2 regions of the Vogesella lacus genome follow, and region 2 is predicted to be linked to the other one. Evidence: riboswitches for the same ligand, from Rfam matches in the RefSeq annotation. Region 2 holds a riboswitch; the other holds the start of a gene.
What was found. Region 2 has a riboswitch for thiamine pyrophosphate ahead of ACZ9W6_RS04715 (thiamine ABC transporter substrate-binding protein). Riboswitches for the same ligand answer to the same signal wherever they lie in the genome.
Positions count from the first base shown of each region.

Region 1: another riboswitch for thiamine pyrophosphate. It lies ahead of thiC (phosphomethylpyrimidine synthase ThiC); the one in region 2 lies ahead of ACZ9W6_RS04715 (thiamine ABC transporter substrate-binding protein).

Region 1 is NZ_CEETQT010000004.1:86,076-90,485, forward strand. It holds gene ung (uracil-DNA glycosylase) at 1-71, opposite strand, end outside; gene ACZ9W6_RS06190 (rhodanese-like domain-containing protein) at 183-509, opposite strand; gene ACZ9W6_RS06195 (protein-L-isoaspartate O-methyltransferase family protein) at 513-1,172, opposite strand; TPP riboswitch at 1,304-1,441, shown strand; gene thiC (phosphomethylpyrimidine synthase ThiC) at 1,571-3,445, shown strand; gene ACZ9W6_RS06205 (hypothetical protein) at 4,380-4,410, opposite strand, start outside.
Region 2 is NZ_CEETQT010000003.1:135,329-139,738, reverse strand. It holds gene ACZ9W6_RS04720 (ABC transporter permease) at 1-1,479, opposite strand, end outside; gene ACZ9W6_RS04715 (thiamine ABC transporter substrate-binding protein) at 1,517-2,533, opposite strand; TPP riboswitch at 2,585-2,680, opposite strand; gene ACZ9W6_RS04710 (DUF1800 domain-containing protein) at 2,785-4,224, shown strand; gene ACZ9W6_RS04705 (DUF1501 domain-containing protein) at 4,235-4,410, shown strand, end outside.

The DNA of each region.
Region 1 (4,410 bases), on a different contig from region 2:
ACGGCCGGCTGTTGCAGTACAGCCAGCCAGTCGGGGTGCAGGTTTTCGAGGGCAGGGGCGAGGTAGTTCATGATTAATCCGTTCGGGTTTGGCCGCGGTGGCAGGCAACTGCCTTTAAAGGTTGGCCGCAAAAAGCAAAAGCCGTTCCGGACGGAACGGCTTTCACTGGCCAGCAGCAAGGCTCAGTAGCGTGCCATGCTCGGCTCGACGTCATCGGCCCATGCCGCCACGCCGCCACGCAGGCTCAGTACTTCTTCGAAGCCGGCATTGCTGAGGAACAGGCCGCTCTGGAAGCTGCGCACACCGTGGTGGCAGATGGTGACAATCGGGCGGTCGTCCGGCAGCTCGTTGTGACGCAGCGGGATCAGGTGCATCGGCAGCTGTTGCGAGCCGGCGATGCGGCACAGCGCAAATTCCCAATCCTCGCGCACGTCGAGCAGGTACGGTTGTGGACGGCTGTCGTCAGCCAGCCAGGCAGCCAGCTCGGTAGCAGTGATTTCGCGGATCATGGCTTAGAAGCTGAAGCGCGAAGGTTCGATAGCGGCGGTCTCGCGCAGGCGCGGCACACAGGTATCGAAGGAAACGGCGTCGCTGTAGTCGTTTTCGGCCACGCGGGTGATGATGCGTGCGGTCATCACCGGGTTGTCGCCGGTGATGATGGCCAGACGGCCACCGATGGCCAGCTGGGCTTTCAGCGCTTCCGGTACCACCGGCAGCGAGCCGCCCACGCAGATCACGTCAAACGGGGCCTGGGCAGTGATGCCTTCGATGCCGTTGCCGACGCTGAGGGTAACGTTCTTGATACCGGCGGTTTTCAGGTTGGCCGCAGCGCGCTGGCTTTGCTCGGCGTCGAGGTCAACGCTGTAAACGTGGCTGCTGACGGCGGCCAGGAGGGCGGTCAGATAGCCGCTGCCGGTGCCGACTTCGAGTACCTTGTCGGTGGACTTGATTTGCAGGTCTTGTACCAGGCGGGCCTCGATTTTCGGCTCGAGCATCAGCTCGCCGTTTTCCAGCGGCAGCTGTACGTCGGCAAAGGCCAGTGCACGCTTGTCTTCGGTGACGAAGTCTTCGCGTTTCACGTGAAACAGCAGGTCAAGAATGGAGGTATCGAGCACATCCCAAGGGCGGATTTGCTGCTCGACCATATTGAAGCGGGCTTGTTCGAAATTCATGCGGAAACTCCGGCTAGAATGGCTAGACAATTTGAAGGGCGATTCTGCAAAGCAGCCTTGATGGCAAGCAGCTTTACGGAATGGCCAGTCAGTTGGCAACTTGCGATTATCCCACAATTACCGTACCTTCACAGCATCGCTAGGGGTCCTGCGCCGGATCGTGTGCCATTCGTGTCAAATACGCGAATGAAATAAATCGGCGCGGGTGAGAGTTACCCTTGGAACCTGACCCGGATAATACCGGCGTAGGGAAGCGTATCCTGCATCGGCCGTGTCTTGCTTTGTTAACAAAGCTTGCGGCCAACCTTGCAGCCGGGCATCCCGGGCCGCTCCTTGCGCCGTTTCATCGCTTTTGGAGAACCCGCCCGATGAACGCGCCTGTAAAACCGAACCAAGCCATGGTGGTCGATTCCGCCGCCATCCAGCCGCTACCGAATTCCCGCAAGATCTATGTCGAAGGCAGCCGTGCCGACATTCGCGTGCCGATGCGCGAGATCAGCCAGGCCGACACCCCGACCCAGTTTGGCGGCGAGCAAAACCCGCCGATCTACGTCTACGATTGCAGCGGCCCCTACACCGACCCGCAAGCGCAAATCGACATCCGCTCCGGCCTTGCGCCGCTGCGCGCGGCGTGGATTGCCGAACGTGACGACACCGAGCTGCTTGACGGTCTTTCCAGTGAATATGGCCGTGCGCGCGAAGCCGACCCGAAACTGGCCGACCTGCGCTTCAACCTCACGCGCCAGCCGCGCCGCGCCAAGCCTGGCTGTAATGTCAGCCAGATGCACTATGCGCGTCAGGGCATCATCACGCCGGAGATGGAGTACGTCGCCATCCGCGAAAACCTCAATCGCAAGGCCTATGTCGAGTCGCTCAAGGCCACTGGCAACAGCCGCCTGTTGGACTTGATGACCCGCCAGCACAAGGGCCACAGCTTTGGTGCCAATCTGCCGGAAGAAATCACGCCCGAGTTCGTGCGTGCCGAAATCGCCGCCGGTCGCGCCATCATCCCCAACAACATCAACCACCCCGAGTCCGAGCCGATGATCATCGGCCGCAACTTCCTGGTGAAGATCAACGGCAATATCGGTAACAGCGCCGTGACCTCGTCGATCTCCGAAGAAGTCGACAAGATGACCTGGGGCATCCGCTGGGGCGCGGACACCATCATGGACTTGTCCACCGGCAAGAACATTCACGAAACCCGCGAGTGGATTCTGCGCAATTCGCCGGTGCCGATCGGCACCGTGCCGATCTACCAGGCGCTGGAAAAGGTGAACGGCAAGGCCGAAGACCTGACCTGGGAAATCTTCAAGGACACGCTGATCGAGCAGGCCGAGCAGGGCGTCGATTACTTCACCATCCACGCCGGCGTGCTGTTGCGCTATGTACCGATGACCGCCAACCGCATGACCGGCATCGTGTCGCGCGGCGGCTCCATCATGGCCAAATGGTGTCTGGCGCATCATCAGGAAAACTTCCTCTACACCCACTTTGAGGAAATCTGCGAAATCATGAAGGCCTACGACGTGGCCTTCTCGCTCGGCGATGGCCTGCGCCCCGGCAGCGCGTGGGACGCCAACGACGACGCACAACTGGGCGAACTCAAGACCCTGGGCGAACTGACCCAGATCGCGTGGAAACACGATGTGCAGGTGATGATCGAAGGCCCCGGCCATGTGCCGATGCAACTCATCAAAGAGAACATGGACAAGGAGCTGGAGTGGTGCCACGAAGCGCCGTTCTACACTCTGGGGCCGCTGACCACCGACATCGCACCGGGTTACGACCACATCACCTCGGCTATCGGCGCGGCGCAAATCGGCTGGTACGGCACCGCCATGCTCTGCTACGTGACGCAGAAAGAGCACCTCGGCCTGCCGAACAAGAACGATGTGAAAGAAGGCATCATCACCTACAAACTGGCGGCCCACGCCGCCGATCTGGCCAAGGGTCACCCCGGCGCGCAGATCCGCGACAATGCGCTGTCGAAAGCGCGTTTCGAATTCCGCTGGGAAGACCAGTTCAACCTCGGCCTCGACCCGGACAAGGCGCGTGATTTCCACGACGAAACGCTGCCGAAAGACAGCGCCAAAGTGGCGCACTTCTGCTCGATGTGCGGCCCGCATTTCTGCTCGATGAAGATCACCCAGGACGTGCGCGAATTCGCCGCCAAACAGGGCGTGAGCGAGCAGGAAGCACTGCAAAAAGGCATGGAAGTGAAGGCTATCGAGTTTGTGAAGAGCGGCAGCAAGCTGTACGACAAGGTGTAAGCCGGTTTCGCTTCAAGTGAAACAGCAAGGTTGGCCGCAAGCTGCGAGGCTTTGCGGCCAACGTTGTTCTGGGGTTTGTATCCGCTGCGCGGATGATTGTTTTGATGCCGGTTCCGCCCGACGTGACGGGCAGGGGGCTTGCCGCCGCCCCCTTGCATCCCGGCTCGCCCGCCGCTGCTCGAAACCCCGAGCAATCAGCTGCACCATGGGCGCCGCCAAATTCATGGCTCGCTAACGGCTCGCCACTCGGACAAGCGGCGGCTTAAACCCCGTGGCACAGCAGCTTGCCCGGCTCGCGCTGACGGGCAAGGGTGGCGTCGCGCAGGGCTGGGCTTGCGGCCAACGTTGGTTTTGTCTCCGCTGTGCGGGGGCGGGTTTTGGATGCCGGTTTCTCCCAGTGTGACGGGCAGCGGTAGGAAGGGTTCGCCTTTGGCGATACCCGCGCCGCCCAGATTTTGGGATTGGCCGTGCATCGGCGGGCATGGCGGCCAAGCCGCTCTATCATCTGCGCGGTAAACGCTGGGCTTCGCAGGCTCAGCCCAGCCTACTAATGCCTGCTGATTGATTGCGGGCAACCTTGGCCGCAGGCACCGAAACTTCGATGAATACCCAGCGTGGTCGATCGCGGCCATGCTCCTTTTGCGGCGCGCTGGCAGGCAGTCGGCCGGCAAGGTTTTAAGCGGCCGCCTGTTTGAGTCGGGCGACGTTAGCGCCCGACGAGTCTGGCCGCGCCTTGCCGGTTGTCGGCTTGACGGGGTTTCGCGCTGCTTGGGGCGAGGGGGGTAGTCAGGGGCGGCGACCCGCCCCTGTCCCGTCTGCCGGGCGGAACCGGCATTGGAATCATGATCCGCGCTAGCGGATACCAGACCCGAAACAAAGTTGGCCGCGAACCTGTTACGGCATGCGGCCAACCTGGCTGACGATATCGCGCTGTTCAGACGGCTGCGGCTTGTCGTTCTTCCTCT
Region 2 (4,410 bases):
CGCCAGCAACATCAACAGGCAGGACAGCTGGGTGGCCAGCTCGAGGTTGGCCGCACCGGGCCGGCCAAGGCGCTGATAAATCAGTGTGGTCAGCGTCAGCCACTCGGGCCGCGACAAGAACAGGCTGACGGCGAATTCGCCTATGGTAGTGGCCACGGCAAAGGCCATGCCGCGGCGCAAGGCGGGGCGCAGCAGCGGCAGGGTAATGCGGCAGAAAACCTGCCAGCGCCCGGCCCCCAGCGTGCGTGCGGCCTGTGCCGGCAGCGGCGATTGAGCGGCCCGCGCCGCCGCCACCGCCTTGGCGACAAAGGGGTAAGCCAGCAAGGTATAAGCTGCCAATAGCAGCACAATGCTGGCCCCGTAAGACGGGTAAAGCAGCAAGAGGCCGAAGGCCAGACACACCGGCGATACCATGAAAGGCAGGAACAGCGCCGCACGCAAGCCACGACTGGCAGCCCCTGCCAGGCCATGCAGCACACCCAGCACGGTCGCGAAGCCCAGCGCCGCCAGCGAAAAACGCAGGGTGTTGCCCAGCGCCAGCATCACCTCTTCATCCGTCAGCCAGTGCCACGGATTGCTGTCGGCACGCACAGCCATTGCCAGCAGCGCCAGCAAGGGCGCCGCACTGCACAGCAACAGCAGCAACAGCGTGATACCCAGCTGCAAGCGTTGCGGCCAACCCTTGACGCGCTGGCGCAGGGTCGGCAGCTGTCGTTGCGGCCGGCTGCGCCGCTGCTCGATCGCCGCATACAGCCCGGCAGCCAGCGCACACACCAGCAACATCAGCAGCGACAGCAAGCCGGCATCGGCGAGATTCAGCTCGTAGGCGACCAGGCTGTAGATCTCGACCTCGACCGTGGCATAACGTTGGCCGCCAAGCAGCAGCACAAGGCCAAAGCCGGCAAAACAGTACAGAAACACCAGACACAGCGCTGACGCCAGCCACGGCGCGACCACCGGCCACTCGATGCGCCAGAACGCCTGCCAGCGACTGGCGCCCAGCGTGCGCGCGGCGGCCAACCTTGCCGCCGGCACCTGTTCGAGGCCATCCACGGCGGCGCGGATCAGCAGCGGCAGGTTGTAAAACAGATTGCCGTATAGCAATAGCCACGGCGTGTCCTGGCCATTCAGCCCGGTGATGCCCTTGGGGCCGAACAGCGCCAGCACGCCCATGCCGGCCACCAGCGTCGGCATCACGAAAGGCAGCATCAGGATGCGCAACAGCCACTCGCGGCCGGCAAACTGGTAACGCGCCAGCACCCAGGCCAGCGGCAGGCCCAGCAGCAACACCAGCGTGCAGGTCGCCAGCGCCTGGCCTAGCGACCACAGCAAACGCCATTGCAGATAATCATCGGCCAGCAAGGCCCAGTTGAAGGCCAGGCCCCCCTCGTACAGCAAGCGCCCCAGCGGCATGGCCACCAGCAACAGCAAGAACACGAGCGGCGGCAAGGCCAGCCAGGAAACGGAAATTCGGTGCATGGATGGACAAGGCCGGCTGCGCCGGCCTTGTTGCCTTTTACTTGACTTGCTTGATCACGACACGCTGCCAGCGGCTTACCCAGCCGGCAGTCTTGTCCTGCATGGATTTCAGATCAGGATTATTGAAGCTGGCCGGCTTCTGCGCGTGCTTGAACACCGGATCGTGCGCCACACCAGACACGGCCGGGTACATCCACATTTCGGTCTGCAGGCCTTTTTGTACCGGCTCGCTACGCAGGAAGTCGATAAAAGCCTGGGCGGCTTTCGGCTCCTTGCCGCCTTTCACTCGCGCCACACCTTCGACTTGCAGGAACACGCCGCCCTTCAGCAGCAGATTGGCCGTCGGCGAGACTTCCAGTTTTTCCTTACTGTAGAACACTTCTGCCGCCGGGCTGGTGGCGTAACTCACCACGATGGGACGGCTGCCGCCGTTGCGGCTGAAGTCGGTGTAATACGCTTCGCTCCAGCCCTTGGACACCTTCACGCCGTTATCACGCAGCTTTTCCCACCAGGCAAACGCGCCCTGCTCGCCCTTGCCGGCAATGGTTGCCAGCAGGAACGCCAGGCCCGGGCTGGAGGTGGCCGGGTTCTGCACCACCAGCAAGTCCTTGTAGGCTGGCTTGGTCAGATCATCCAGTGTCTTGGGCAAGGCCAGTTTCTGCTTTTCAAACCACGCCTTGTCGTAGTTGAGCGTCACATAGCCGTAGTCAATCGCCACCATGCCCGGCAGCACGGCCTCGGCCACAGCCTTGCCCACGCTGGTAGTGGTCGGCTCGATCACGCCGGCCGCATTGGCCTTGGCCACCAGGGTGTTGTCGATGCCGTACACCACATCGGCCACCGGATTGGCGCGGGTCAGGATCAGCTTGTTGAGCATCTCGCCCGCATCGCCGCCCTTGATGAAGGACAGCTTGATGCCAGACTGCTTTTCAAACTCGGCGATACGCTCTTTGGGCAGGCTGAAGGAGCTATGGGTAATCACGCGCAACTCTGCGGCCAACGTTGCAGCAGACAGGCCGGCCATGGCCAGCAACAAGACGGTTTTCTTGAACATCGACAGACATCCTTTTTTGGTCAATAAGGCCACCAAAAAGCGGGATAGGGGCAGGCTGCCCTCTCACGCTCCCTCCGCCGGCATTACCCGGATCAGGTGGTTGGGGTATCTCTCAGCCCGCTTGCGCAAGCACCCCCGGTGATGGAGCGGCGAGTATAGCGCGCTTCACACAATCTTTAATATTTTGCGCGGGCCGCTTCAGACAATTCGCGACTTTCCGGACTAAGATGCGGGGAAATCATGGAGACATCATGAAAAAAACCGCCCTGACTGCCCTTTTGCTTGGCTGCTTGCCCGCCCTGGCTCTCGCCCAGCCCATCGGCCCTGATGGTGCCCGCCTCTTGCTGCAACGCACCGGCTTTGGTGCCAGCCCGGCGCAAATCGCCCGCTTCGCCCCGCTGGAACGTACCGCCGCTGTTGATCGTGTGCTTGCCAAGATCAGCCGCGAGGCCACCACACCCACGCCTGAGTGGGCACAAAACCGTTTGCAACTGGCGCCACGCAAGGACATGAGCGAGGAAGAAAAAACCGCCATGCGCCGGCTTGAGCTCAAGCAAGGGCTGGAATTACGCAGCTGGTGGCTGCAGGAAATGGCTACTACGCCCAGCCCGGTCAGCGAGAAAATGACCCTGTTCTGGCACAACCATTTTGTCTCCGGCCAGAGCAAGGTAAAGCTGGCCGAGCTGATGTACCGGCAGAATGTGCTGCTGCGGCGCGAGGCGCTGGGCAATTTCGCCACGCTATTGCACGGCATTGCCAAAGACCCGGCGATGATGCGTTATCTCGACACCGCGGCCAACCGCAAGGGCCAGCCGAACGAGAACTTCGCGCGCGAGGTGATGGAACTGTTTACCCTGGGCGAAGGTCATTACAGCGAGCAGGACATCCGTGAGGCCGCTCGTGCCTTTACCGGCTGGGCGCTGGACCCGGCCAGCGGCGAATTCGTGACCCGCCCGCGCCAGCACGACAATGGCAGCAAGACCGTACTCGGTAAAACCGGCAATCTTGACGGCGACGACATCATCAATCTCCTGCTGGCCCAACCGCAAACCAGCCGCTTCATCACCGGCAAGTTGTGGCAATACCTGATCTCGCCGCAACCCGACGCGGCACAGGTCGAAAGCTTGGCCGTCAGGTTTGCGGCCAACTACGAAATCAAGCCGCTGGTTCGTTCGCTGCTGCTCAGCGAGGCCTTCTGGCAAAGTGCCGGCCAGCAGATCAAATCGTCCGTCGAGCTGACTGTCGGCAGCATCAACACCTTCGGCATTACCGTCGACAACTGGCAGAGCCTGGCGATGCTCAACCGCAGTCTGGGGCAAGATCTGTTCGACCCGCCCAATGTGCGCGGCTGGCCGGGTGGCAGCGCCTGGATCAACAGCGACAGCCTGCTGCTGCGCAAACAGTTTCTGGAGCGGCTGAGCAGACCGGCTGCCGGCAAGCGGCAAGAAATGCGCCAGGATCTGGCGCAAGCCGCCAGCCAAGGCATGAAGCCCGCCGACAAGATGGCAAGCCGCGGTCTCTACCAGCTGAGCCTCGATGCCCGCAGCTGGCAGCAACAAAACCCTTACCCGCCGGCTCAATGGCAAAACCTGCTGCTGGCCACGCCACCGGCCATGCCGCTGGCGGCCAACCTGGCCCCGGCGCAGCAAATCCGCGCCCTGCTGCTCGACCCGGCCTATCAGGTGCAATAAGGAAGCCATCATGCAAAGACGAAGCTTGCTCAAATCTCTCGCTGCCGGCCTGTTGACCGTACAACTGCCTGGCCTCGCCTATGCCGTGGCCGGCCCGCACGACTATCGCCGCCTGCTGATCCTAGTCGAACTCAAGGGCGGCAATGATGGCCTCAATACGGTGATTCCTTTTGCCAGCAGCGATTA